DNA from 2 places in the Viridibacillus sp. NPDC093762 genome. Region 2 is predicted to be linked to the other one. Evidence: riboswitches for the same ligand, from Rfam matches in the RefSeq annotation. Region 2 holds a riboswitch; the other holds the start of a gene.
What was found. A riboswitch is a leader RNA that binds a small molecule or an ion and turns the genes downstream of it on or off. The one in region 2 is predicted to bind thiamine pyrophosphate.
Positions count from the first base shown of each region.

Region 1 (4,196 bases), on a different contig from region 2:
AAGTAGGAATCGCTTTGATTGCCTCTGAAAATATGGCTGTAGGAGCCGGTAACAACCAACCCGGAACTTCTTTTAAGCGAACAATCAATTCCCAACAACATAAAATGAAAAGGAGCAGAAAAATCGCTCCTCCTTTTTCACGTATCCATTTCATTTTCTGTATTTCTCCGTTAATGTACCAAGTGTGATACCTGTTGGTTGATAAAGCATCTTCACTTGAGTAATGACGTTTACACTACCTAGTTCAATCATCTTTTCATTCATTTTTTTGATAATTTCTAGTAGTTCAGAAAGTTCACCTTCCATTGTTGTTTCAAGTGGATGCACTTCATAGTTCACACCAGCATCGTCGATAATTTTGATAGCTGCATCTACAAAAGGTATAACATCCTCGTAAGTTTTTGTTTTTGGAATAATTTGTACACTGATTAATGAATTTGCCATTTCTTTCTCCTCCTTATTGTGGTAAAAATTCGTTTGTGAACGCATTTTCAGGATTGAATTTACCCTCTAATATGTTATTTTCACTCATCCAATTTGCATAGTTTTTCCAAACTTCAAGCTTCTGCTCTCCCCATTGTTTTGCATCATCTTGATATTTGTCAGCTAGCCATTGTTGGCTTTTCTTAACTAACTCTGCATCTAATTCTGGGGCAGCTTTTAGTAAGATATCTGCAGCCGCTTCTGGGTCTTTTATAGCAAATTCATATCCTTGTGAAGTCGCTTTAGTAAATGCTTTCACTGTTTCGGGATTTCTTTGGATCATTTTTTCATTTGTTGTAAGAACTGGAGTATAGTAATCTAGCTTGTCGCTATAGTCTGTTAAATAAAGCATATTTATCTTTTCTCCTCGCAGTTCTGCTTCGACACCTGTCCATGCATAGTAAATCCATGCAAAATCTACATCTTTTTTGACCATTGTAAAGAAGTCTGCATCTCCTGCATTGATAATGTCTAGCTTCTTACTATCTGCGTTTTCAATTTTCATAAGAGAATCAAGCACAGCTTTTTCGATTGGTGAACCCCATCCTCCATATGTTTTACCTTCGAAATCTTTTGGTGATTTAATATTTTTGTCTAATGGGGATGCAAAGCCCGATGTATTGTGTTGAATAATAGCTGCAATTGACACGAGTGGGACTCCTTGAACTCTTGCTTGCGTAATTGATTCTTGCGCTGTGATACCAAATTCGGCTTTTCCTGAAGCTACTAGTTGATCTGCTCCAGTTTCACCTGGTTGAATGATCTCTACATCCAAGCCTTGCTCTTTAAAAAAACCTTGTTCTTTTGCTACATACAAACCAGTATGATTTGTATTTGGCGTCCAATCTAAAACGACGGTTACTTTTTTTAATGCGTTTTTCGAGTCATTATCATTTCCTTTTGACTCATTTGATTGGCAACCAACTAAAGCGAATAATGCTACAAGCAGCAGCATACATTTTTTCATTTCCCTTGCCTCCATCTATATTATTTTGACAAGTTCCATGCAAAAAGAAAAACGCCCGGAACTATTCCGGACGTTAACATACACTCTAAAATTCAATGATACTCGAGATTTTAGCTGATGTTCCCTCCGCTGGTGTTAACCAGATCAGGTTCTAAGGGTCAGCATCTATCGGATACATTCTCAGCTGGCAACACCAGCCCCCCCACATTCTTGCACATATGAACTTTCACACCTATTATATCAAAAAAACAAAAGATTCCAATATTTATTTGGATATGATTGTTTTGGATTGTTGTTGTAAGATTTTGGAATGCGGTGTTTTTGTGTTTGTTGAGGTAACTCGAGTGTTTGTTGCGCTAACTTCGGTGTTTGTTGCGCTAACTTGAGTGTTTGTTGCGCTAACTTCGGTGTTTGTTGCGCTAACTTGAGTGTTTGTTGCACTAACTCGAGTGTTTGTTATTTAGCAGAATATTCACGTCTTAAGCACCCTCTAATTGCTAACTGCTAATATAAAAACAGATTATTTCGCTAGTAAATCTTCACCGAAAATCGATACAGTTTGGCGGTCTGGAACGAATTCATGTCCATTCCATTTCAATATTGTTTCTACATAACCCAACCCATCTGCATGGTATCTACCCGCGATTTTTTGGTATGCCAAAAATTCGTAGTTGCCATCACGCGCGTAATCTATAGGATAGAGTCCGCTAATTGGATCCACCCACCCTTGAATTGGCGCTTTAAGTGTGCCGTCTATATTATAAATTTCAGACAAATAATCTTTCCCTTTATAAGTTAGATCTAAGATATACTTTTTCGCTGGGTAGGAGCTAGTAACACTAACTTTGTAATTATCCAAATAATTAACTTCATATTTTGAAAGTTCATTATAGGCATCCGAGTCAAATACTTGGCGCATTTCCCCATTCACATATGCAAATATATATGCGAATATGATGCCACCACTTCCCCCTGAGTCTATGACAACTAAAATGTCTTCTACATCATTTCCTGTATAATCCCCGAGCGATATAGTGGGATTATAACCTGCATTTTCTTTTAACGGTATTTGTTCATAAAAATTCGTTTTTTCATTAAAAACAACTAAGGTAATATTTTTTAAATATGGACTTCCTTCAGTTCTCTCAGCAGTTAGAAGAATTGTGTCAATTAAGCCATCTCCCGTAACATCGCCTCTTTTTTTATCGATGACGATTTGGGCGATTACTTGGTGTTGCTTCAACTTATTTAAGATTTGCCTTCTCTTTTCTAGTAGGGTTTCTTTAGATGGGTATGGTGAATTAAATGACAACGTTTTATCAATTGAAATAAGTGCCTGTTCTAAATCTCCCGCCTTCATCTGAGCATCCGATAAATAGGACCAATAAAAAGGATAATCATTATTTTTCAATAGATTCTTATAGTACGCTTCTACTTTTTTGAAATAATATGGGTACACATCCTTTGCTTTGACAAGTCTCATACCATTAAAACGATAGACGGCTATTTTATAGGCATCACCCGTATCGTGAACCCAAATAGCTAGCTCATATTTTCCGTCTGAATTTTGGGTACTCGGCATATCTTCAACTTGCAACTTACTATAGACCATATTATTCGTTGGTATATGAATAAAACCTTTGTTTGTCCATTGCAGTAGGTCTAACTTCGACCATATACTGCCTATTTGCCAACCTACAATTAATGTATTTATATTTTTGTTAACTAATGGCACAGCCACTAAATTCGTTATTCCATATCCGCTTCCTTTAATGTCTGCTATTGGAACCCATTCATTATGGTTTTTTTTTAATATCTTTATATAATTTTGACCTTGATAGTTGTACGCTCCGATCATCTCTTCAATATGATCTCCATCTATATCTGCTAGCAGTATTGCTGGCCTTTTTTCCGGTTGTTGTACTTGTAAAATAGTTGCCGTAGAAGGTAAAAATCTCATCATTGTATCTGCATATTCTTTCAATATCCCCCCACCTTTCAATCAATTATATGCGTGCTCCTGTTAGATAATTTGCATCCCCATTGCACTTCTAAAGTGTTTTACCTCTGAGACATAATAATATCCCCTGACTCAATCGAATCAGGGGATGCTTGATAGTCGTATTAAATATATGTGAAATCTATGTGTGACTATACTCGTTCTAATTAATTACCAACGGTGCCCATGGTGCCATGGATTCCATTGATTCCATGGATTCCATGGATTCCATTGATTCCATTGATTCCAAGGATTCCACGGTTGCCATTGATTCCATTGATTCCATTGCTGACCTGGGAACCAGTTTTGACCGTGGCGCCAGTCGTTACCTTGATTCCACTGCTGTCCCCGCCAGAAATTAGAACTTTCGCGTTGCCACTGTCCTCCATGAAAAGGTTGAACCATTCAATTTCACTCCTTTTTCTATTCATTCTTTGTAGGATATGTATGAGAGTGTAAAATGGTCCAAAATAGTGATTAAAAAAAGTGTTTTTCATTACTTTTCCCTTCTTTTTATGTTCCTCTAGCATGCCATTGCTAAAGCAAATGCATTTTTCGTTTAGACGTTAGAAACCCCCTTCTCAAAAGAGATAGGGGGTTCATTACTCAAAAGCGTTTATTTCTCCACATTGATATATAGCTTACCTTTCGCTTCTTGACGCGTTTCGTTTTTGAAATTATCAACAGCTTTTACTTCAATTACTGCTCCTTTAGCCACTGTTCCTGATGGTACTGTCCAATAGCCTA
Region 1 is NZ_JBNNUK010000001.1:166,908-171,103, reverse strand. It holds gene ACQKM9_RS00760 (ABC transporter permease) at 1-154, opposite strand, end outside; gene ACQKM9_RS00755 (thiamine-binding protein) at 151-444, opposite strand; gene ACQKM9_RS00750 (ABC transporter substrate-binding protein) at 458-1,450, opposite strand; TPP riboswitch at 1,555-1,664, opposite strand; gene ACQKM9_RS00745 (hypothetical protein) at 1,691-1,891, opposite strand; gene ACQKM9_RS00740 (hypothetical protein) at 1,971-3,434, opposite strand; gene ACQKM9_RS00735 (hypothetical protein) at 3,617-3,946, opposite strand; gene ACQKM9_RS00730 (S8 family serine peptidase) at 4,066-4,196, opposite strand, start outside.
Region 1: it holds a riboswitch for thiamine pyrophosphate, as region 2 does, so the genes downstream of both, ACQKM9_RS00750 (ABC transporter substrate-binding protein) here and tenA (thiaminase II) in region 2, are expected to answer to the same signal.

Region 2 (4,196 bases):
ATAAAAATAAATCCTCTGCATAATCTTTTGTATCGCGGTGCCCACCTTTTAAGACAACGGCTTGAGCGCCCATTGTAATTAGCCGATTTGCAGCATTCTCTACATCACTATCTGAGTGAATCGTTAATCCTGTGAGTACTTCAGCTTCAGGAATATTAGGTGTAATAATGGTTGCAAGTGGTAGTAGCTCAGTTTTCATCGAGTGTACAGCTTCATTTAATAGAAGTGATGCACCACCTTTTGCAATCATGACTGGATCAATAACGAGCATTGGTAGATCATAACTTTTTAATGTTTCAGCTACTCCGTGGATGATTTCTGCTGAAAAAAGCATCCCTGTTTTAATAGCTCCTACTTGGAAGTCATCAAGGACAGCTTTGATTTGGCTGACTACATTGTTCACTTCTACGGCATAAACGTCGTGAACACCTAGTGTATTTTGTGAAGTCACTGCTGTGATTGCAGATGTACCAAATGTACCAAGTTCTTGAAATGTTTTTAAATCTGCTTGAATACCTGCTCCACCACCACTATCAGAACCTGCGATTGTCATAGCAACATTTGTCATATTTGAATATCCTCTTTTTCTACAATTTTCATATTGTCACGTAAATCTTCTGAAGTAAGAGAATATAAACTGTTAATCATTTCAACTGCAAAAGTGCCTGGAGCAATGGCTGTTTTTGCAGCTCTTTCTCCAACTTGTTTGTAAAATGATAGAGCATTAGCTGTTGCTTGCAAATGATGGCCATCTGAAACAGCAAGAAATGCACCTGTCACCGCACTAAGCAAGCACCCGGAGCCTGTAATTAGTGGCATTAAGTCATGCCCACCATCAATTTGAATTGTCGTTTGGCCATCGGTTACGGTATCCTCAAACCCAGTGACTGCAACAATACAGTTAAGCCGTTTAGCAACTTGTTTAGCAGTTAGTTGTACATCTATTTGACCTTCACCAGCATCAGCTCCCCTTGATTGCCATTCGATATTACCGAGTGTAGCAAGTTCACCTACATTACAGCGGATAGCCGTAACTTGGACTTCCTTTAAAATGGTTGTCACGGATTTCTTACGAAACACACTAGCACCTACGCCAACTGGGTCAAGAACAACAGGAATACCTTTTTTATTGGCACTTTTACCTGCCTCAATAATGGATAAAACAGTTCCTTGATCGAGTGTACCAATGTTAAGAACTGTACAGTCTGCAAGAGCAGCCATTTCAGCTACTTCCTCGATTCCCTCCGCCATCATAGGAGAAGCACCTAGTGCGAGGAGACCATTAGCTTGGAAATTGGCAACAACGATATTGGCAATATTATGGACTAGCGGTTTTTCGCCACGTAACTTTTCAAGGAAAGGTTGTTGATCCATTATTTAGTCAGCTCCTTTTCGTAATGTCCAATTGTCCATTGTTGTTTCGTCCAAGCCATTTCCCAGAAATGCCATTCATAATAACTACTTTTACGGAAATGTTCTTTTAGTTGTTGAATACGTGCAGGGGGTAAGTCTTTGGCAAGGTCATTCATGCGATTAATTTGTTCTTCTACTAATTCTCCGAACCACTCAGAGCCATATGTTTGAATCCATTTATCATAAATAGGGTGATTAGGTTTTGAATCTTTTAGGCGGTCGCCAATTTCATAGTAAAGCCAGTAACAAGGAAGTATTGCAGCGAGAGTATCAGCTAAATCACCATTGTTTGTAGCGCGATACATATGAGATACATATTCATATGCTGTCGGTGCGGGCTCAAATGCAGCAAACTCTTCATCTGTAATTTCCAACATAGTAAAAAATTGTTCATGAAGTGACAATTCAGCAATACAAGTTGATTCAGCATGTTTGGCAAAACGTTGTGTAGTATGTAAATCATTTGCCTTTACTGCTCCTAGTGCTTGCACCTTTGCAAAGTGGGTTAAATAATAAGCATCTTGTTGTACGTAATATTGGAAAATATCGAGTGGTAAAGTACCTGCTGCTAATGATTTTACAAACGGATGTTGAAAGCTACCTTCCCATAAATCATTACACTCTTGTCTTACTTCTTCACAAAATGTCATCTTTATGCACCCCAAGTTCATTTGTTTTTGAAAACAAAAAGCCGCCCCCTGATCTGTGTCAGTAGGCGGCGAGCAATCATTTTCAATAAAACAAAATAGACTGATAGCGCCACTTCCCTCCGCTGGTATGAGCCAGATCAGGTTCCAAGGGTCCGTAGCACTCTACGTCTCAGCCAATTATATGACTCCCCTAGTGGTTAAAAAGCGATTTAGTTTTCAACATCAATATAACATAAATATTGGAATTAGCAAGGTGTAATTAAGCAAAGTAAATAGATTGTAATAAATGGCATTAAGCCATAGATATGAGCTGATTTCTATGTTAAGATACAAATTATCTGAATTTGATAGTGGGAAGCAAGGTGTTTAGATGGGCACAACGGCAACAGTGAAAGAGCCTGAAGTGAAATTAAATTTATTTCATTTAACTTGGCCGATTTTTTTAGAAGTATTTTTATTTATGTTAATGGGGCTTGCTGATACATTTATGCTGAGCGCATTGTCTGATGATGCAGTATCAGGAGTAGGAGCAGCCAATCAATATATTCATATAGCAATTTTAATATTAGAAGTAATAGGAAACGGGGCATCGATTGTTGTTGCTCAATATTTAGGGTCTAAGCGTTATTTGGAAGCAGCCAAAATTTCAGCACTAGCCGTTTCCTTGAATTTAGTTATTGGTTCAATAATGAGCATCGCTTTCGTGATTTTCTCGAAAAATATTATGATTGCAATGAATTTACAAGGTGATGTGCTTGAGTATGCTAGTAAATATTTATTCATTGTTGGGGGAGCAATTTTCCTACAAGCAATCATCAACTCGTTAGCAGCGATTATTCGTGTGCATGGTTGGACCAAACAGACTATGTATGTATCGCTTGGAATGAATATTTTTCATGTAATAGGGAACTATGTTTTGATCTTCGGTAAATTTGGCTTCCCTGAACTAGGGGTGCAAGGTGCGGCAATTTCATCAGTCGTCAGTCGTGTTTTGGCTCTATTAGTATTCTTCTGGCTATTGTATCAAGCGCTAGAGGTACGTATTAAATTTCAATACTACGTTTCATTATCAAAAGAATACATCGGTAAGATTTTGCAAATTGGGCTTCCATCTGCATTTGAGCAGGTGATGTACCAAGGTTGTCAAATTGTCTTTTTATACTACGTGACGTATTTAGGTGCAGAATCACTAGCAGCTCGGCAATACGCTTATAATATTTCAATGTTCACCTATTTATTTGCTATAGCGATTGGAACAGGAACTGCGATTATGGTTGGCCGTTACGTTGGTGCCAATGAAAAGGATGCAGCGTATAAACAATTGTGGGTTAGTCTGAAATGGGCGATTATATTTACACTAGTGATGGTCACAGTGGTGGTTATTTTCCGCTATCCGCTAATGCGTCTCTTTACTGATAATCCAGAGGTTATAAAAATTGGTGCGGCAGTGTTAATGTGTAGTATTTTGTTAGAAACAGGACGTACATTTAATATTACGATTATTAATTCATTGCGTGCTTCAGGTGATGCTAAATATCCATTAGTCATCGGATTTTTCTCAATGGTTTGCATGAGCTTACCACTTGGCTATTTACTTGTATTCCAATTAGATATGGGTCTAATAGGTGTATGGTTGGCAATTGCAGCGGATGAATGGTTCCGAGCTATTCTTGTTTTCTTTAGATGGAAAAGTCGTCGCTGGGAAAGATATGCTCTCGTTGCGCCTGATAAAACGAAGTAAATTGATTAGATGTGAGTTTTGCAAGTGATAGATTAGTATTACTTGAGAATTTAATCGCTGATGGCATAAAGTCATCAGTGATTTTTTTATTATAAAAAGATTACTCATTGTTCGTAAGTATCCCTATTATCAAGATGTTATGCAAGACCCTTGATATTTTATCTTTAGCCAACCAACACTTTGTTTTGTATACTTGGTAAAGAAGATTAATGAACGAGGTGTTAGGCATGGCATTGCCGAGAAAAGTAGAGAGTGCTAATAATATGAGAGAGAATCATGCGCTGTTCGCTTGTCCAGTTTGCGGGGATGAGATGATGGTGACTGAGGATTGTATTGTTGTTTGTGATAATCGACATTCTTTCGATATTGCAAAGCAAGGCTATGTAAATTTT
Region 2 is NZ_JBNNUK010000008.1:79,825-84,020, forward strand. It holds gene thiD (bifunctional hydroxymethylpyrimidine kinase/phosphomethylpyrimidine kinase) at 1-568, opposite strand, end outside; gene thiM (hydroxyethylthiazole kinase) at 565-1,374, opposite strand; gene tenA (thiaminase II) at 1,374-2,063, opposite strand; TPP riboswitch at 2,161-2,265, opposite strand; gene ACQKM9_RS11970 (MATE family efflux transporter) at 2,434-3,804, shown strand; gene ACQKM9_RS11975 (putative RNA methyltransferase) at 4,032-4,196, shown strand, end outside.